3 regions of the Streptomyces sp. NPDC007189 genome follow, and region 1 is predicted to be linked to each of the others. Evidence: riboswitches for the same ligand, from Rfam matches in the RefSeq annotation. Region 1 holds a riboswitch; each other region holds the start of a gene.
The links. Region 1 has a riboswitch for cobalamin ahead of AB0950_RS00345 (ribonucleoside-diphosphate reductase subunit alpha). Riboswitches for the same ligand answer to the same signal wherever they lie in the genome.
Positions count from the first base shown of each region.

Region 1 (6,487 bases):
GGCCGGCCTGCTCGGCACCGACGTGGGCCTGCCGATGCTGATGCTCTCCCGCCACTCCCTGGACCGCGAGGGCAAGCCGGTGGAGTGGGTGCGGTCCGTCTACCGAGGTGACCGCTACAAGTTCGTGGCGCGGCTGAAGCGGCCTGCCGAGTGAGGCGCGCCGGTCTTCGCTGAATCGGTATACCGATATGTGAACGAGGTCTTCCGCTGGCGGGACGCCGTCACCTAGATTGCCTGCGCATTACACAGGTGATCAGCGAGGGGACGGAGAGCCGTGCCATGTCCAGCAGTCCTGAAGTGAGACCTCCGGTCGTGACGCCGGTCCGGGTGATCATCGGCCTGTGCCTCGTCGCGCCGTTCGTGGCGATGCTGTGGGTCGGCTCCTACGCCAAGACGGACCCCGCCTTCATCGGGATCCCCTTCTTCTACTGGTACCAGATGCTCTGGGTGCTGATCTCCACCGCGCTCACCATGACCGCGTACAAGCTGTGGCAGCACGACCAGCGCTCCCGCGCCGCCCAGGACTCCTCCGCTTCCGCGACGGGCGGTGAGGCGAAGTGAAGACCGGTGTCAACGGCGTCGCGCTCGGCGTCTTCATCTTCTTCTTCCTGGCCGTCACGGTCATAGGCTTCCTCGCCGCCCGCTGGCGCAGGGCCGAGAACGAGCACTCGCTGGACGAATGGGGCCTGGGCGGACGGTCGTTCGGCACCTGGATCACCTGGTTCCTGCTCGGCGGTGACCTGTACACGGCGTACACCTTCGTCGCCGTACCGGCGGCGATCTACGCGGCGGGCGCGTCCGGTTTCTTCGCGGTGCCGTACACGATCCTGGTGTACCCGCTGATCTTCACGTTCCTGCCGCGCCTGTGGTCGGTCAGCCACCGCCACGGCTACGTCACCACGTCCGACTTCGTCCGGGGCCGCTTCGGCTCCAAGGGACTGTCGCTCGCCGTGGCGCTGACCGGCATCCTCGCGACGATGCCGTACATCGCGCTCCAGCTCGTCGGCATCCAGGCGGTGCTGGACGTGATGGGCGTGGGCGGCGGCGACAACACGAACTGGTTCGTGAAGGACCTGCCGCTGCTGATCGCCTTCGGCGTGCTGGCGGCGTACACCTACTCGTCGGGTCTGAGGGCCCCCGCGCTGATCGCGTTCGTCAAGGACGCGCTGATCTACATCGTCATCGCGGTGGCGATCATCTACATCCCGATCAAGCTGGGCGGCTTCGACGACGTCTTCGCCAAGGCGGGCCACGCGTTCAGCCAGGTCAACCCGGCGACGGGCAAGCCGCGCGGCGCGCTCGCGCCGCCCGAGGCCGGTCAGTGGACCTACGCCACGCTGGCCCTCGGCTCCGCCCTGGCGCTGTTCATGTACCCGCACTCGATCACCGCGACGCTCTCCTCCAAGAGCCGTGAGGTGATCCGCCGCAACACCACGATCCTGCCGCTGTACTCCCTGATGCTCGGCCTGCTGGCCCTGCTGGGCTTCATGGCCATCGCGGCCGGGGTGAAGGTCACCAACGGGCAGCTGGCGATCCCGCAGCTGTTCGAGGACATGTTCCCGGACTGGTTCGCGGGCGTGGCCTTCGCGGCGATCGGCATCGGCGCGCTGGTGCCGGCGGCGATCATGTCGATCGCGGCGGCGAACCTGTTCACCCGCAACATCTACAAGGACTTCATCAAGCCGGACGCGACGCCGAAGCAGGAGGCCCAGGTCTCCAAGATCGTGTCGCTGCTGGTGAAGGTGGGCGCCCTGGTCTTCGTCCTCACCATGGACAAGACCGTCGCGATCAACTTCCAGCTGCTGGGCGGCATCTGGATCCTGCAGACCTTCCCGGCGCTGGTCGGCGGCCTGTTCACCCGCTGGTTCCACCGCTGGGCGCTGCTCGCCGGCTGGGCGGTCGGCATGGTGTACGGCACGCTCGCCGCGTACGGGGTCGCCTCCCCGACCCAGAAGCACTTCGGCGGCTCGGCCAAGGAGATCCCCGGCATCGGCGAGATCGGCTACATCGGCCTCACCGCGTTCGTGCTCAACGTCGTGGTCACCGTGGTCGTCACCTTCGTCCTCAAGGCCGTGAAGGCCCCCGAGGGCGTGGACGAGACCAAGCCGGAGGACTACACGGCGGACGCCGGCGACCCGGGGGTCCAGGTGGAGCTGCCGCCCGCCACCGCGGGCGCCGGTCACTGACCGACTGCCGTACGAGGGGCCGCCGGAGACATTCCGGCGGCCCTTTGTCGTACCCCTCCGGCACACTCGGTGCCATGGACATCGTGATCCGGCGGGCCACGCCCGACGAGTACGACGCCCTGGGCCGGATCACCGCCCGGGCCTATCTCCAGGACGGCCTCCTGGACTTCGGCGAGAGCGACGCCTACCTCGGTGAACTCAAAGACGTGGCACGGCGCGCGGCAGCCGCGGAGGTGCTCGTGGCGGTGCGCGACGGCACCCTCCTCGGCGGGGTCACCTTCGTGCCCTCCCCCGGTCCGATGGCCGACATCGCCCGCCCGGCAGAGGCCGAGATCCGGATGCTCGCCGTGGCCGCGGCGGCCCGCGGCCAGGGGGCGGGCGAGGCCCTCGTGCGGGCCTGTGTCGAGCGCGCACGGGCCATCGAGGGCTGCCGGGCCGTGGTCCTGTCCACCCAGCGCAGCATGCGCGCCGCCCACCGCATCTACGAACGCCTGGGTTTCGTCCGCACGCCCGAGCGGGACTGGAAGCCTCTCCCGGAGCTGGACGACATCACGCTGCTCACCTATGAGTTGACGCTGTGACACCGCCCCGACACAACATCTGGGGGTGACGCGACAGCCCGGCACTACATGTATGCTCATGCTCGCTGTCGCCGCAGGGGAATCCGGTGCGAATCCGGAACTGTCCCGCAACGGTGTACTTGTGCGCGTCTGCGCCCAGGAGTCAGTCCGAGGACCTGCCGGCAGCGCGCCCGGCCGTCCGGTCCGGGTGCCCCCAGACGTCCGGGCCTCGTGGAATGGGCCGGTGGACGCGACGCCGTGTGCGCTCGTGGCTGCCCCTGCCCTTACGCGAAGGCCCCCGTGCCGAGCGAGGGAGAGCCCCACGTGACCATCGCGCCAGCAGATCCGGCTTCAGACAGCGGTATCTCAGCCGCCGTGGAGACCGACGGTCCCGGTGCCGCGCTGCTGCGGACCCTGACCGAGCTGACCGCCGACCTCCCCGACGCCGACCCCGGCCGGGTCGCCGCCGCCGCGCTGCGCGGCCGGTCGGCCCGCGCCGACGAGGCGGAGCTGCGCGAGCTGGCCACGGAGGCCGCCGCCGGGCTCATCTCCGAGGACCCTGCCTACTCCCGGCTGGCCGCCCGGCTGCTCACCCTCTCCATCCGCGCCGAGGCCGCCTCGCAGGGCGTGACGTCCTTCACCGAGTCGGTCGCCGTCGGGCACCGCGAGGGGCTCATCGCCGACCGGACCGCCGCGTTCGTACGGCTGCACGCCGAGCGGCTCGACGCGCTGATCGACCGCACGGCCGACGACCGCTTCGGCTACTTCGGCCTGCGCACCCTGTACAGCCGCTACCTGCTGCGGCATCCGATCACCCGCAAGATCGTCGAGACGCCCCAGCACTTCATGCTGCGGGTCGCCGCCGGCCTCGCCGAGGACGACACCGCCCGCTCGGTGGACGAAGTCGCCGCGCTCTACGGGCTCATGAGCCGCCTCGACTACCTCCCGTCCTCCCCCACGCTCTTCAACTCCGGCACGCGGCACCCGCAGATGTCGTCCTGCTACCTCCTGGACTCCCCCAAGGACGAGCTGGACTCGATCTACGACCGCTACCACCAGGTGGCCCGGCTCTCCAAGCACGCCGGCGGCATCGGTCTGTCCTACTCCCGCATCCGCGGCCGCGGTTCGCTGATCCGCGGCACCAACGGGCACTCCAACGGCATCGTCCCGTTCCTGAAGACGCTGGACGCCTCGGTGGCGGCCGTGAACCAGGGCGGCCGGCGCAAGGGCGCCGCCGCGGTGTACCTGGAGACCTGGCACTCCGACATCGAGGAGTTCCTGGAGCTGCGGGACAACACCGGTGAGGACGCCCGCCGTACGCACAACCTGAACCTCGCGCACTGGGTCCCGGACGAGTTCATGCGCCGGGTCGAGGCCGACGAGCAGTGGTCGCTGTTCTCCCCCTCCGACGTGCCGGAGCTGGTGGACCTGTGGGGCGAGGAGTTCGACGCCGCCTACCGCAAGGCCGAGCAGGCGGGCCTGGCGAAGAAGACCCTGCCGGCCCGTGAGCTGTACGGCCGGATGATGCGCACCCTCGCGCAGACCGGCAACGGCTGGATGACCTTCAAGGACGCGGCCAACCGCACCGCCAACCAGACGGCCCTGCCGGGGCACGTGATCCACTCCTCCAACCTCTGCACGGAGATCCTGGAGGTCACGGACGACGGCGAGACGGCCGTGTGCAATCTGGGGTCGGTGAACCTCGGCGCCTTCGTCGACACGGCGGCCGGCGACATCGACTGGGAGCGGCTGGACGACACCGTCCGCACCGCCGTCACCTTCCTCGACCGCGTGGTCGACATCAACTTCTACCCGACCGAGCAGGCGGGCCGGTCGAACGCCAAGTGGCGTCCCGTCGGCCTCGGCGCGATGGGGCTGCAGGACGTCTTCTTCAAGCTGCGCCTGCCCTTCGACTCGCCGGAGGCCAGGGCCCTGTCCACGCGGATCGCCGAGCGGATCATGCTCGCCGCGTACGAGGCTTCCGCCGACCTCGCCGAGCGGAACGGCCCGCTGCCGGCCTGGGAGAAGACCCGCACGGCCCGGGGCGTGCTGCACCCCGACCACTACGGCGCCGAGCCGACCTGGCCGGAGCGCTGGGCGGCGCTGCGCGGCCGTATCGCCGAAACCGGCATGCGCAACTCCCTGCTGCTGGCCATCGCGCCCACCGCCACCATCGCCTCCATCGCGGGCGTGTACGAGTGCATCGAGCCGCAGGTGTCGAACCTGTTCAAGCGCGAGACGCTGTCGGGCGAGTTCCTCCAGGTCAACTCCTATCTGGTACAGGACCTGAAGAAGCTCGGCGTGTGGGACGCGCGCACCCGTGAGGCGCTGCGCGAGGCGAACGGCTCGGTGCAGGACTTCGGCTGGATCCCCGAGGACGTACGGCGGCTGTACCGCACGGCGTGGGAGATCCCGCAGCGCGGTCTGATCGACATGGCCGCGGCCCGCACCCCGTACCTGGACCAGGCGCAGTCCCTGAACCTCTTCCTGGAGACGCCGACCATCGGCAAGCTCTCCTCGATGTACGCGTACGCCTGGAAGTCGGGGCTGAAGACGACGTACTACCTGCGCTCCCGCCCGGCGACCCGGATCGCCCGCGCGGCCCGGGCGCAGACCCGGAAGACCGTCCCCGTGCAGCAGGTCGCCGACCCCGACGCGGTCGCCTGCTCCCTTGAGAACCCCGAGTCCTGCGAGGCCTGCCAGTAATGACCACCCGTACCACGAACCTTCTCGACCCGGGCTTCGAGCTGACCCTGCGCCCCATGCGCTACCCCGACTTCTACGAGCGCTACCGGGACGCGATCAAGAACACCTGGACCGTGGAGGAGGTCGACCTCCACTCGGACGTCGCCGATCTCGCGAAGCTGACGCCCGAGGAGCAGCACCTCATCGGCCGGCTGGTCGCGTTCTTCGCGACGGGCGACTCGATCGTCGCCAACAACCTGGTGCTGACGCTGTACAAGCACATCAACTCCCCCGAGGCGCGGCTGTATCTCTCACGGCAGCTCTTCGAGGAGGCCGTGCACGTCCAGTTCTATCTGACGCTGCTGGACACCTACCTGCCCGACCCGGAGGACCGGGCGGCGGCCTTCGCGGCCGTGGAGAACATCCCCTCCATCCGCGAGAAGGCCGGCTTCTGCTTCAAGTGGATCAACGAGGTCGAGAAGATCGAGCGGCTGGAGACCAGGGCCGACCGCCGCCGCTTCCTGCTCAATCTCATCTGCTTCGCCGCGTGCATCGAGGGGTTGTTCTTCTACGGCGCGTTCGCGTACGTCTACTGGTTCCGCAGCCGGGGCCTGCTGCACGGTCTCGCCACCGGCACCAACTGGGTGTTCCGCGACGAGACCATGCACATGAGCTTCGCCTTCGACGTGGTCGACACCGTCCGCAAGGAGGAGCCGGACCTGTTCGACGACGCGCTCGGGCAGCAGGTCACCGACATGCTCGAGGAGGCCGTGGAGGCCGAGCTGCAGTTCGCGCGCGACCTGTGCGGGGACGGCCTGCCGGGCATGAACACCGAGTCGATGCGGCAGTACCTGGAGTGCGTCGCCGACCAGCGGCTCACCCGGCTGGGCTTCGCCCCGGTGTACGGCTCGGAGAACCCGTTCTCCTTCATGGAGTTGCAGGGTGTCCAGGAGCTGACGAACTTCTTCGAGCGCCGCCCGTCGGCGTACCAGGTCGCGGTCGAGGGCACCGTGGACCTGGACGAGGACTTCTGACCGGCGGCTACTCGAGTGCCAC
Region 1 covers NZ_JBEYEY010000001.1:70,475-76,961, forward strand. The annotation lists gene AB0950_RS00325 (GntR family transcriptional regulator) at 1-154, shown strand, start outside; gene AB0950_RS00330 (DUF3311 domain-containing protein) at 280-561, shown strand; gene mctP (monocarboxylate uptake permease MctP) at 558-2,186, shown strand; gene AB0950_RS00340 (GNAT family N-acetyltransferase) at 2,261-2,767, shown strand; cobalamin riboswitch at 2,813-2,945, shown strand; gene AB0950_RS00345 (ribonucleoside-diphosphate reductase subunit alpha) at 3,071-5,452, shown strand; gene AB0950_RS00350 (ribonucleotide-diphosphate reductase subunit beta) at 5,452-6,465, shown strand.

Region 2 (6,487 bases), on a different contig from region 1:
CCCTGCTCGCCATCGGCGTCTGGTACGTGCGCCGCGCCGAACACAACGAGACCGGCACGGCCGCCGGCACGCCCTCGGAACGCCCCTGACCATGCGCCGACTTGCCGCCGGAGCCGGCCGGTGAACCAGACGTACGGCATCGTGGGCGTGACCGCCGTGATCCTCGCCACGGTCCTCGTCGGCGCGCTCGGCCTGCGCATCTCCCGCACCACCTCCGACTTCTACGTCGCCTCCCGCACCGTCGCCCCGCGCCTGAACGCCTGCGCGGTCAGCGGCGAGTACCTCTCCGCCGCCTCCTTCCTCGGCGTCGCCGGACTGGTCCTCGCCCAGGGCGTCGACATGCTCTGGTTCCCCATCGGCTACACCGCCGGATTCCTGGTGCTGCTGGCCTTCGTCGCCGCCCCGCTGCGCCGCTCCGGCGCCTACACGCTGCCCGACTTCGCCGAGGCCCGGCTGGAGTCCCGGGCGGTACGCCGGATCGCCGGCGTGCTGGTCGTCGGCATCGGCTGGCTGTATCTGCTGCCCCAGCTGCGCGGCGCCGGCCTCACCCTCCGGCTGCTCACCGGCGCCCCCGGCTGGCTCGGCGGACTGATCGTCGCCGCCGTGGTGACCGCGGCCGTCGCCGCAGGCGGCATGCGCAGCATCACCTTCGTCCAGGCCTTGCAGTACTGGCTGAAACTCACCGCCCTGCTGGTGCCCGTGGTGTTCCTGCTGCTGGCCTGGCGCGGCGACGGCGCCCCGGCCGCCGCCTGGGACGAACGGCCCGTCTTCCACCGCTCCACCGAGGTGCGCGTCGACCGGTCGCTCACCCTCACCGTGCGCGCACCGGTCCGCGTGACCGCCTCCGGGACGGTCGACGGCCGTACGGTGCACGGGACTTCCCTGCGGCTCGGCGCGGGCCGGCACCGGATCGGCACGGACACGGCCCTGCGCTTCCCAGCCGGCGCCCGCGTCCCCCTGCCCGACGCCGGCCCCGGCCGGACCGCGCCCTCCAGCTGGGCCAGACCGCTGTCCTCGGACCGCGAACAGCACAGCCTGTACGCCACCTACGGGCTGATCCTCGCCACCTTCCTCGGCACCATGGGCCTGCCGCACGTCGTCGTCCGCTTCTACACCAACCCCGACGGCCGCGCCGCCCGCCGCACCACCGTCAGCGTGCTCGCCCTGCTCGGCGCGTTCTATCTCCTCATCCCCGTGTACGGCATGCTCGGCCGCCTGTACGCCCCCGACCTGCTGCTTACCGGCGACACCGACGCCGCGGTCCTCGTCCTGCCGGAGCGGCTGCTCGGCGGCGTCGCCGGGGACCTGCTCGGCGCGCTCGTCGCCGGCGGCGCGTGCGCCGCGTTCCTGTCCACGGCCTCCGGGCTCACCATGTCGGTCGCGGGCGTCCTCGCCCAGGACGTCCTGCCCACGCTCGGCGTCCGCCACTTCCGGCTCGCCACACTGCCCGCCATCGCGGTGCCGACCGCCGCCGCGGCCGTGGTCAGCGACCTGCCCGTGGCGGACGCGGTCGGCCTGGCCTTCGCCGTCTCGGCCTCCTCCTTCTGCCCGCTGCTCGTCCTCGGCATCTGGTGGCGCGGCCTGACCCCGCCGGGCGCGATCGCCGGGCTGCTCGTCGGCGGCGGCTCGGCGTTCACCGCGGTGACGGCCACGATCGCCGGCGGCGCGCGCTCGGGCTGGCTGCACACGCTGCTCGCCTGGCCCGCGGTGTGGTCCGTCCCCGCGGGCTTCACCGCGATGGTCCTGACCTCCCTGGCCACCCGCGACCGCGTCCCGCCGGGCACCGCCGCGACCATGTCCCGCCTCCACCTCCCCGAACCCCCGCCCCCCACCCGCCCCGGACCGGCGACGCCTTGACGGAGGATGCCCCAGTGCCACCCACCGACACCGACACCGCCCACCATGCCCCCACACCGGCCCCCGACCGCGCGCTGCCGGACTGGGGGAGCTACGAGGGCCAACTGTCCGGCGGAGGCGCGGTGTTCATGGCTGTGACGGGCCGGGGGCCGGGGGAGGGTGCCGGGCGGTTCGGGGGTGGGGCTGGTCGGTGTGCCGGGGGAGGGGCGGTGTTCATGGTTGCGGGGAGTTGGCGGCCGGGGCGGGGTGCCGGGTGGTGCGGCGCTGGGGCCGGTCGGTGTGCCGGGCGGGCCGCGGTGTTCACGGTTGCCGGGAGCCGGGGGTCGAGGGACTGCGATGGTGGGGCCGGTCGGTGTGCCGGGCGGTGCGCCGCGAACCGGGGGCCGGGGGAGTGCGGCCGTGTGGCCCGTGCCGAGGTGGGCCGGCGCGCCTCCTCCGCCCCCGGCGCCCGCCCCGCCGGCCCGACCCCGCTCACGTCATGACCGTCCTCGGTACCGCCGCGCTCGTGCTGGCCGGGCTCGCGCTGTTCGTGCTCGGGGCCGCGCTGGGGCATGGTGCGGCGCGCCGGCAGCAGGAGCACTCCGCCGACAGCGAGGGAGCCCGCGCCCTGGCCCACGGCCTGCACAGCGCGGCGCTCGCCGCGGCGCCCCTGCGCGCCGGGCTCACCCCGGACGCCGCCCGCAAGTCCGCCCGCAGGCTGCGCCCGTTGCTCGGCACCCCCGCCCTCGCCCTCACCGACGGCGCCTCCGTGCTCGCCTGGGACGGCGCCGGCGACCACCATCGCGCGGAGGTGACGGCGCTGCTCGCCCACCCGCCCCGCGCCCGCACCTTCCCGCTGTCCTGCGACGACCCCCGCTGCCCCGTGCGCTGGGGCGCGCTGCTGCCTCTCACCGCCGACGGCGCGCACGGCGCAGCCGCCCCCGGCGCCCTCGCCGTGTTCGCCGCCGAGGAGTCCACCGCTCTCGTGCGCGCCGGCGAGGAAGCGGCCCGCCGGCTCTCCGTCGACCTGGAACTCGCCGGTCTCGACGGGGTCCGCGCCCGCGCCCGCGAGGCCGAGGTGCGGGCCCTGCGCGCGCAGATCTCCCCGCACTTCATCTACAACTCCCTCGCCAGCATCGCGTCCTTCGTCCGCACCGACCCCGAGCGCGCCCGCGAACTCCTTCAGGAATTCGCCGACTTCACCCGCTACTCCTTCCGGCGCGACGGCGACTTCACCACCCTCGCCGAGGAACTGCGCTCCATCGAGCAGTACCTGGAACTCGCCCGCGCCCGCTTCGGCCGCCGACTCCAGGTGACCCTGCGCATCGCCCCCGAGGTGCTGCCCGTGACGCTGCCCTTCCTCTGTCTGCAGCCCCTGGTCGAGAACGCCCTCAAGCACGGTCTGGAGGGATCCGTGGAGCGCCTGAGCGTGACGATCGTCGCCGAGGACGAGGGCGCCGAGGCCCGCGTCGTCGTCGAGGACAACGGCGTCGGCATGGAACCGGAACGCCTGCGCGCCATCCTGCGCGGCACCGCCGGCCCGGCCACCGGCATCGGCCTGAGCAACGTCGACCGCCGGCTGCGCCAGGTCTACGGCGACGACCACGGCCTGGTCATCGAGACGGGCGTCGGTGCGGGCACCAAGATCACCCTCCGCGTCCCGAAGTTCCGCCCCGGCATCCAGGCCCGCTCCGCACAGGTGTAGCCGCCGGCGCCGCCCGGCACGGACACCGGGGCCGCCACCGCAGGCCCACCGGACTCGTCGCGCCCCACCCGGTGGGAGAGGAAGATCACGTACGGGGAGGCGGTCTTGGCCATGCGCCTGTCACGCGGTACGGTCGGTCCGATATCGACGACGGCGGAACGGAAGCCGGTGAGAATCCGGCACGGTCGCGCCACTGTATGCGGAACCCCCCGCAAGGGACCCGCGAGTCAGACCCGTGGCCGTCGTCCTGTGCACCACCGAGATGGGACGCGAACTCCCAGAGGAGGTCCTGCCATGGCGCAGACCGTCGCCCAGCCGACAGCCACCACCCCCGTCGTTCCCGCCAAGCTGCCGCTGAAGGCGATAGCTCCCTGGGCGGTCTTCTTCGGCGTCCTCATGCTGATCCTGCTCTACTTCGTCGGCGCCGAGCAGGGCGCCACCTCCGTGTTCAACGGCACGGACGTCCACGAGTGGGTGCACGACGCCCGTCACCTGCTCGGCTTCCCCTGCCACTGACGCCGGGGACACCGCACACCCATGAACTCCGCAACCGTACGGAACCTGCTCGTACGGGGCATGCTCGCCGGCCTCGCGGCCGGCCTGCTCGCCCTGGTCGTGGCGTACGTCGTCGGTGAGCCGAACGTCGACAAGGCGATCAGCTTCGAGCACGCTCACGCGCACGAGCACGAGACGGAGGCCGTCTCCCGCTCCCTGCAGTCCACCGCGGGCCTCGCCACCGGCGTCCTCGTCTACGGGGTCGCCTTCGGCGGGATCGCGGCGCTCGCCTTCTGCTTCGCCCTCGGACGGGTGGGCCGCTTCGGCCCGCGGGCCACGGCACTGCTGCTGTCGGGGTGCGCACTCCTCGCCGTGTACGTGGTGCCGTTCCTGAAGTATCCGGCCAACCCGCCGTCGGTGGGCGACCCCGGCACCATCGGCAAGCGGACCGCCCTGTACTTCCTGATGATGCTGCTCAGCGTCCTGTTGGCGGTCGCCGCCACCCTCCTGGGCAAGCGGCTCGCGCCGAGCCTTGGCACCTGGTGGGCGACCGTGGTCGCGGTGGCCGCGTTCACCGTCGTGACCGGCCTGGCCTACCAGTTCCTGCCCGCCGTCAACGAGGTGCCGAAGGACTTCCCGGCCACCCTGCTGTGGCGGTTCCGGCTCTCCGCACTGGCGATCCAGACCGCGCTGTGGGCCGGATTCGGCCTCGCCTTCGGCGAGTTGGCCGACCGGCTGCTGAACCCCAGGCCGACGAAGGCCGCGAGCGGGCACGCGGTCCCCGCCGCACACTGACCCGTCCGGCCGCCGAAGGGCCCCTCGGAACCCTCCGAGGGGCCCTTCGGCGTGGCACCGCCGGGCCCTTGGCCGCCCGACCCCGGCCCCGCAGCGGCTATCCGGCCTCCTCAGGCGCGGCGAGCGGGCGCCCCAGACGCAGATTCCAGCGCCCGGCCCGGCCACTGAGTTCGGTGACCGTCAACGGCGGTACGTCGAGGCGCCAGAAGACGGAGAGGGGCAGCCCCAGCGCGCCGACGACCGCCGCCCGCACCACCTCCGGCTCGACCACGGCGAGGGTACGACCCTCCAGGGCCTGGGCGTCGGCCAGCCAGCGTGCGACGCGCCCGCACAGGTCGTGCACGGACTCACCGCCGTGCGGTGCGCACTCCGGGTCGGTGAGCCAGCGGCCCACCGCGTCCGGCTCGGCGGCCCCCACCTCGTCCAGCGTCCGGCCGCGCCAGCGCCACACGTCGAGCCCCGCCAACTCCCGTGCCGGCACGCCGCCGAGGCCCAGCGCCACGGCCGTCTCCCGGCAGCGCGCGACGGGCGAGGTGAGGACGCGCACCGCGGACGGCAGCGACCCCGCCGCCGCACGGGCCCGTGCCGCGCCGCCGTCATCGAGGGAGCCACCGTCGTCGAAACGCGCCTGCCGCGCGGACACGCTCATCGCGGCGGAGACCAGAAGGACTCGGCTGGTCAAACGGTGACTCCTGCTGTCGTCAGGACGGAACGCCGGCTCCGGTGCCGGGCCGGCCGGCGTGACCGGCGGGGAAGCCGAGCGGACGGGCTCGCGTCAGCCGCCTCATCCCGTGCCGCGCGGTCGCGACCCTAGCATCCACGCGGTACGGCCGGATCACGATGATCGTCTGCTCCGGGGTGGCGAACAGACGCGTCGACGGTGCCGGTGGTGACGGGGATCCCGGCCGGCAGACCCGTCGCCTCGACGGCCCCGACGGCCCCGACGGCCCCGACGGCCCCGACGGCCCCGGCGGCCCCGGCGGCCCCGGCGGGCGTCGACGCCGTACACGCCGGCGGAGAACGCCTGCCACCACCACGGAGCGCACCGCGACCAAGCCCCTTGGGCTGGTGTCCCGCGGCCGGTCCAGATGTGTGCTGCCCGGCCTGGGCCGACCATGGAGGAGAGACGAGGGACGAGACCAGAACGCCGGCCCGTACGGCGCGAGCCGAGGGGCCGGGCGGGAAGGAAGCCGAGGCATGGGCGCGACGGAACCCTCCCGGGCAGGCCACGACCGGTCGGCGGCGAGTTCCGCCGCGCCGCCCAGTGGCCTGCTGGATCTGCTCAGCGTCGCCGCGGTGGTCCTGAACCCCAAGGGGCAGGTGGTCTTCTGGAGCCCGAAGGCGGAGGACCTCTTCGGTTACAGCGCCGAGCAGGCGCTGGGGCAGTACGCGGCCCGGCTCATGGTCCACGAGCAGCAACGCGACGAAGTGATCAAGCTGTTCGCCGAGGTCATGGGCACGGGCACCGACTGGGCCGGGGCCTTCCCGATCCGGCGCAAGGACGGCAGCACCCGCATGGTGGAGTTCCGCAACATGCGGCTGCTGGACGACCTCGGCGACGTCTACGCCCTGGGCCTCGCCGCCGACCAGAGCGCGGTGGAGCGCGTCGAGCGCGATGCCGCCCTCGCCATGTGCCTGGTCTCCCAGTCCCCCGTC
Region 2 covers NZ_JBEYEY010000003.1:603,878-610,364, forward strand. The annotation lists gene AB0950_RS08865 (hypothetical protein) at 1-89, shown strand, start outside; gene AB0950_RS08870 (cation acetate symporter) at 121-1,857, shown strand; gene AB0950_RS08875 (histidine kinase) at 2,336-3,541, shown strand; cobalamin riboswitch at 3,659-3,800, shown strand; gene AB0950_RS08880 (CbtB-domain containing protein) at 3,836-4,057, shown strand; gene AB0950_RS08885 (CbtA family protein) at 4,079-4,831, shown strand; gene AB0950_RS08890 (histidine phosphatase family protein) at 4,929-5,513, opposite strand; gene AB0950_RS08895 (SpoIIE family protein phosphatase) at 6,029-6,487, shown strand, end outside.
Region 2: linked by a shared signal. The riboswitch ahead of AB0950_RS08880 (CbtB-domain containing protein) and the one ahead of AB0950_RS00345 (ribonucleoside-diphosphate reductase subunit alpha) in region 1 are both predicted to bind cobalamin.

Region 3 (6,487 bases), on a different contig from region 1:
TGCTCCTCGCGCAGCGCGGCGAAGGAGGTGTCCGGCGCGGGCACGAAGCGGCGGCCCGCGGCGGCGGCCACCTCGCGCAGGAAGGCCCGCCGGAAGCCGTCCGACTCCAGCGAGCCGTGCCAGTGGGTGCCCCAGGTCTGGCCGACCCGGCAGCCGTCCAGGAAGGGTTCGCCCGCCTCCACGGCCGCCACCCCGTGGTGGATCTCGTACCCCTCCACCCGCTCGCCCAGGGCCTGACCGGACGGCCGGGTCAGGGTCTTCTCGCGGGCGAAGCGCACCCGCACCGGCAGCAGTCCGAGCCCGTCGACCGCGCCGGCGCGCGACTCGACCTCGTCCTCGATGTGCTCGCCGAGGATCTGGAAGCCGCCGCAGATGCCGAGGACGGGCCGCTGCTCGGCGGCCCTGCGCACCAGGGCGTCGGCGAGCCCCCGCTCGCGCAGCCACTGCAGGGCCCGTACCGTCCCGCGCGTGCCCGGAACGATCACCAGGTCGGCGTCGGCCAGCTCCTCCGGGCGGTCCACGAACCGCACCACTACGCCCGGTTCGGCGGCCAGCGCGTCCACGTCGGTGAAGTTGGACATCAGCGGGATCGCGCACACGGCGACCCGCAGCACGTCGTCGCCGACCGGGGGAGCCACGGTGGACTCGCGGACGGCGCCGCGCAGCGAGACCCGCAGCCCGTCCTCCTCGTCGATGCCGAGCCCGTGCCGGAAGGGCAGCACGCCGTAGGTGCGACGCCCGGTCAGACCCCGGAGCATCTCCAACCCCGGCTCCAGCAGCGAGACATCGCCCCGGAACTTGTTCACCAGGAATCCGGCGACCAGCTCCTGGTCCTCCGGCGAGAGCAGGGCCACGGTCCCGAAGAAGGAGGCGAAGACGCCGCCGCGGTCGATGTCGCCGACCACCAGCACGGGCAGCCGCGCGTTCCGCGCGATCCCCATGTTCACGATGTCGGTCCGGCGCAGGTTGATCTCGGCCGGACTGCCCGCCCCCTCACAGATCACCGCGTCATACGTGCCCCGCAACTCGGCCAGGCAGTCCAGCACCGTGCCGAGCAGCCTCTGCTGGCGCCCACCGTGGTACCCGCGCGCGCTCAGCTCGCCCACCGGCCTGCCCAGCAGCACCACCTGGCTGCTCTGCTCGCCGCCCGGCTTGAGCAGCACCGGGTTCATCAGCGCGGTCGGCTCGATCCGGCAGGCCTGGGCCTGCATGGCCTGCGCCCGGCCGATCTCCGCGCCCTCGCGGGTCACGAAGGAGTTGAGCGACATGTTCTGCGCCTTGAACGGCGCGACCTTCACGCCCTGACGCACCAGCCACCGGCAGATCCCGGCCGTCACGACGCTCTTGCCGGCGTCGGAGGTGGTCCCGGCGACCAGCAGCCCGCCCCCTGTCATGCCGTGTGTCCCTTCACGAGTCGGCGCGCGGCGAGGGTGACGCCGAGCGCGAGCAGGCCGACGCGGCGGGAGAGCCGTACGGCCCGGTCGATGTCGGTGACCCGGACGGCGCGCCCGGTCGCCCCGTTGAGGACCGGCCGGTGCTCGATCCGGCCGCCGTAGGAGAGGGTTCCGCCCAGCCGTACGCCGAGCGCGCCCGCGAACGACGCCTCCACCGGGCCGGCGTTGGGGCTCGGGTGCCGGGCCGCGTCGGCCCTCCAGGCGCGCAGGGCACCGCGCGGGTCGGGGCCGGCGACGGCGGCGAGGACGGCGGTCAGCCTCGCCCCCGGCCAGCCGGCCACGTCGTCCAGCCGGGCGGAGGCCCAGCCGTAGCGCCGGTAGCGGGAGGACTTGTGACCCACCATCGCGTCCAGGGTGTTGACGGCCCGGAAGCCCAGCAGCCCCGGCACCCCGGCCACCGCCCCCCACACCAGGGCCCCCACGACGGCGTCGGAGGTGTTCTCGGCGACGGACTCCACCACGGCCCGGGCGATCCCGTCGGCGTCCAGCGCCTGCGGGTCCCGGCCGCACAGATGCGGCAGCCGCGCCCGCGCCGCCTCGACGTCCCCGGACTCCAGCGCACGGCCGATCGCGCGGGCCTCGCGGGCGAGCGAGGTGCCGCCGACGACCGCCCAGGTGGCGGCGGCGGTCAGCGCGACGGAGGCGGCGGACCAGGGGCGTACGACGCGTGCGGCCAGCGTGCCGAGAGCGACGGCGCCACCGGCGCACACGGTGGTGTGCAGGGCGCCCCAGCCGCGGTGGTCGTGCCACAACGCGCGGTCCACGGCAGCGGCCGCACGCCCGAACACGGCGACCGGATGCCCGCGGCGCGGATCGCCGAGGAGCAGGTCTCCGAGGAGGCCGGCGGCGGCGCCGTACGCGTAAGTGCGATCGGCACCCATCGGCTCAGCCGGCCGTGGAGTGAAGTGCGGGCCTGGTAGCGGTCCTTGTCCTTCGGCAGCCGGGCATGGCGATCGATGTCCTCACTCAGGGTGTCCGCGCCCTGGTTCGACGAGATTCGGCGGTGAGAGTTCCTGGCTCCCGGGTTCTTCCCCGGTGACAGTGGCGGGACCGCGCCGGATTCGCACCGGCTTCCTCTCCTTGCCGCCGTACATGGCCTGGGCAGTCCACCACGCGCCCGGAACGGCCGTCAACTTGCCGTTGACCTGCGCGGGGAGAGTGTGCCGATCCCCACACTGCGGGACGCCCGTGACCGCTGGGCATGGCGAAGGCTCCCCTCCGTCAGGGACGGAAAGGAGCCTTCGTGATGCCCGATGCGTGCGGCTCGGTCAGGACTTGGAGACGATGAGGACGATGCCGTACGCCACCGCGGCCGCGCAGGCGGCGAAGCAGACGTACGCGCCGGTGACCGCGAGGGGGGCGGAGCCGCCCTGCGCCGCGGCCTTCTCGCGCCGCGCCAGACCGTTGATGCCGAGAGTGAACAGGGCCACCAGGCCCACCGTGAACACGAGGCTGACGCCGAAGACGGAGCCGAGGGCCGACCAGTCGATCTTCATGGGGTTGCTTCCTTGGGTACCGGTGTGGCCGGGGTCAGACGGTCGCGGCCGGCGGGACGGCCTCGGGCGTGGGCTCGGCGGTGGCCGGGGCGGGGATGGTGGCCGTCAGGTTCTCGCCGATCGTGCCCGCCGGGGGCGGGGTCACGGCGGCGATGGCGGTGGTCACCACACCGGCCGGCTCCACGGACTCGTCCACGACGTTGGTGTGGTCGACGACCTCGCGGCGGGAGAGCTTCCAGATCCCGGCGCTCGCGGCGACGAGGAAGACGGCGACCACCGCGGTGCCCCAGTCACCGAGATCCGTGACGGACTCGGCGCCCGCGCCGACCAGCGCGGCGGCCGGGAGGGTGAGCACCCAGGCGACGGCCATGCGGGTCGCGGTGGACCAGCGGACCACCCCGCCCTTGCGGCCGAGGCCCGCGCCCATCACCGAGCCGGAGACGACGTGCGTGGTGGACAGCGAGAAGCCCAGGTGGGAGGAGGCCAGGATGGCTGTGGCGGCGCTGGTCTGGGCGGCGAAGCCCTGGCGCGGCTCCAGCTCGGTCAGGCCCGTGCCCATGGTGCGGATGATCCGCCAGCCGCCGATGTAGGTGCCGAGCGCGATGGCCAGGCCGGCGGAGAGGATGACCCAGGTGGGAGGGTTCGAGCCCGGGGCGATGGTGCCGCCCGCGATCAGCGCGAGCGTGATGACGCCCATCGTCTTCTGGGCGTCGTTGGTGCCGTGGGCGAGGGAGACCAGGCCGGCGGAGGCGATCTGGCCGGCGCGGTAGCCCTTGCGGGTGGCCTCGCCCTCGGCCTTGCCGCCGATGCCGTAGGAGAACCGGGTGGCCACCATCGAGGCGATGCCCGCCACGACCGGCGCGGCGACCGCGGGCAGCAGCACCTTGGTGACCAGGACGTCGCCGTGCACGGCGCCGAAGCCGGCGGAGGCGACGGCGGCGCCGATCAGACCGCCCATCAGGGCGTGCGAGGAACTGGAGGGCAGACCCACCAGCCAGGTCACGAGGTTCCAGAGGATCGCGCCGACCAGGGCGGCGAAGATGACCTCGGGACGGATGCCGGTCTCGTCGACGAGACCCTTGGAGATCGTGTTGGCGACCTCCACGGAGAGGAAGGCGCCCACCAGATTGAGGACGGCGGACATGGCCACCGCGATCTTGGGCTTCAGAGCGCCTGTGGAGATGGTCGTGGCCATCGCGTTCGCGGTGTCGTGGAAACCGTTCGTGAAATCGAACGCGAGAGCGGTCACCACCACTATCGCGAGGATCAGCGAGAAGCTTTCCATTTGCCCAGGCAATCGTTCGAGGTCATTGGCTGGACGAACGTAGGCAACCTGGGTGAACGGAAGATGAACTGAGGCGGGCGCCAGGGTGTCAAAAGGGGAGGGTCGGGGTTCCGTTTCCCCCGGCCCGGCCTCAGCGGCCCAGGCGCCCCTTGGCTACCAGCCCCGGGCGAGGATGGTCAGCCGGCTCGCGGGCCCGTTGAAGAGATTCTGGTCACCCGGCAGCCGGCCCTTGGTCGCGCACTGCCAGAAGGTCCAGTACCGCCACCCGCCCGGCAGCTTCCCCGGCCCCGAGGCGCTGTGCCGGGCGATCCACAGGGCGTGGTTCTTGGAGAACGCGTGGCTGTCGCCGGTGCACTGCCGCCACCACTGGGCGGTCGTGTAGATCACCGGGCGGCGGCCGGTCTCCCGCTTGACCTCGTCGCTGAACGACCGGATCCAGCGGGCCATCCGCTTCCAGCCCAGCCCGTAGCACCGGTGCTTCTTGCTGTAGGGGTTGTACTCGATGTCCAGCGCGGGCGGCAGGGTGCGGCCGTCCGCCGCCCAGTCACCGCCGTGCCGCACGAAGTAGGCGGCCTGCCGGGCGCCGGAGGACCTGTCCGGCAGCGCGAAGTGGTACGCGCCCCGGTACAGGCCCGCGTCGCCCGCGCCGTCGTACTGCCCGGAGAAGTAGGGGTTGGTGTAGTCCGTGGACTCGGTCGCCTTGACGTAGACGAACCGCGCGCCCGCCGACCGGGCGCCCTGCCAGTCGACTTCCTTCTGGTGCGACGAGACGTCGTGCCCCCGCGGCAGTCCCGAGACCAGTGCCGGAGGTCCGGCGGCGGCGGACGCGGTGCCCGCGAGAGCGAGCGCCGCCATCGCCGCCGCGAGGACACCGGCGCGGCGACGGAGCAGGGTGCGTTCACGGGCCATGTGTCTCCCCGGGTCTGCGGACGGACGAGCCGTCCGGCGGGCAAGAGGGACCATTGAAGGCCTGCCGATCATCCGAAACGGCGGCCATTCACGGCGATTCCGGCCGTTTTCGCCCGATCGGGGGTGCAGGCTCGCGGCTGGAAGCGGGGGGCTTCTTACGGGGGGGAGTTGGCGGGCGGGGTCGCTGTGCGTGGCCGAGGTGGGGCCGCGCTTGTGCCGTGGGTGCGGTCGGGGTGGCGGGATCGTGCCCACGGTCGGCAAGCGACGCTTCTCTGGTGGGTGCGGTTGGCGGGAGCGCGGTCGTGGCCGACAGGCGAGGGTCTGCCCTGGCTGCAGCCCGCCGGATCGCTGCTCACGGCCGGAAAGAGACCGTCCGCGCTCCTCCCGTGGACGCGGTCGGTGAGGAGCGCCGCGAAACCACCGGCGGTATCGCCGCTCGCGGCCGGAAACCCGCGGTCCGTCCCCCTCCCGCGGCCCTGCCTGGCAAGATCGCGGTATGGGTGAGCAGCGGTGGGACGCGGAGCAGGAGCGGATCTGGGCGGAGTTGGTGGCGACGGCGCGGCGGAGCGTGGCCGACGGGCTGGTGGTCGGCACCTCCGGGAACGTCTCCGCGCGCGTGGGCGACCTGGTGCTGGTCACCCCCTCCGGAGTGCCGTACGACCGGCTGACCCCGGACGACATCACCGGCGTCGACCTCACCGGACGCCAGGTGCTCGGCGCCCTGGTGCCGACCAGCGAGCTGCCCATGCACCTCGCCGTCTACCGCACCACCGACGCCCGCGCGGTCGTCCACACCCACGCCGTGCACGCCACGGCGGTCTCCACGCTCGTGCCCGAGCTGCCCCTGGTCCACTACATGGCCGCGGCCCTCGGCGGCCCCGTCCGCGTCGCCCCCTACGCCACGTACGGCACCGACGAACTGGCCGAGAACATGCTGCGCGCCCTGGCCGGCCGCTCCGGCTGCCTGCTGCAGAACCACGGCACGATCGCCTACGGCGCCTCCCTCGACCAGGCCTACGACCGCACCGCCCAGCTGGAGTGGATGTGCCGCCTGTGGCTGACGGCGTCCTCGGTGCCCGGCCTGACCCCGTCCCTGCTGACGGAGGCACAACTCGCCGAGACCGGGGAACGGTTGAGGGGGTACGGCCAACGGAGGTGACACCTTGCCGCACAGCGCCCCGCTCCGACGCCTCGTCGAACGCCTCTCCCGTCGCCGGCGCCCTCTCACGCCGGTCCGCCGGATCCGCCGCGACGGCGCTCCGCCACGACGGACCACCTGGGTGGTGCCGAAATCACCCGCGTCCCGACGCTCCTCACCCGGCCCCGCCCTTCCGCTGGCCGGT
Region 3 covers NZ_JBEYEY010000006.1:52,454-58,940, reverse strand. The annotation lists gene AB0950_RS14445 (cobyric acid synthase) at 1-1,394, opposite strand, end outside; gene AB0950_RS14440 (cobalamin biosynthesis protein) at 1,391-2,335, opposite strand; cobalamin riboswitch at 2,439-2,580, opposite strand; gene AB0950_RS14435 (hypothetical protein) at 2,723-2,950, opposite strand; gene AB0950_RS14430 (inorganic phosphate transporter) at 2,985-4,235, opposite strand; gene AB0950_RS14425 (lysozyme) at 4,389-5,144, opposite strand; gene AB0950_RS14420 (class II aldolase/adducin family protein) at 5,641-6,303, shown strand.
Region 3: linked by a shared signal. The riboswitch ahead of AB0950_RS14440 (cobalamin biosynthesis protein) and the one ahead of AB0950_RS00345 (ribonucleoside-diphosphate reductase subunit alpha) in region 1 are both predicted to bind cobalamin.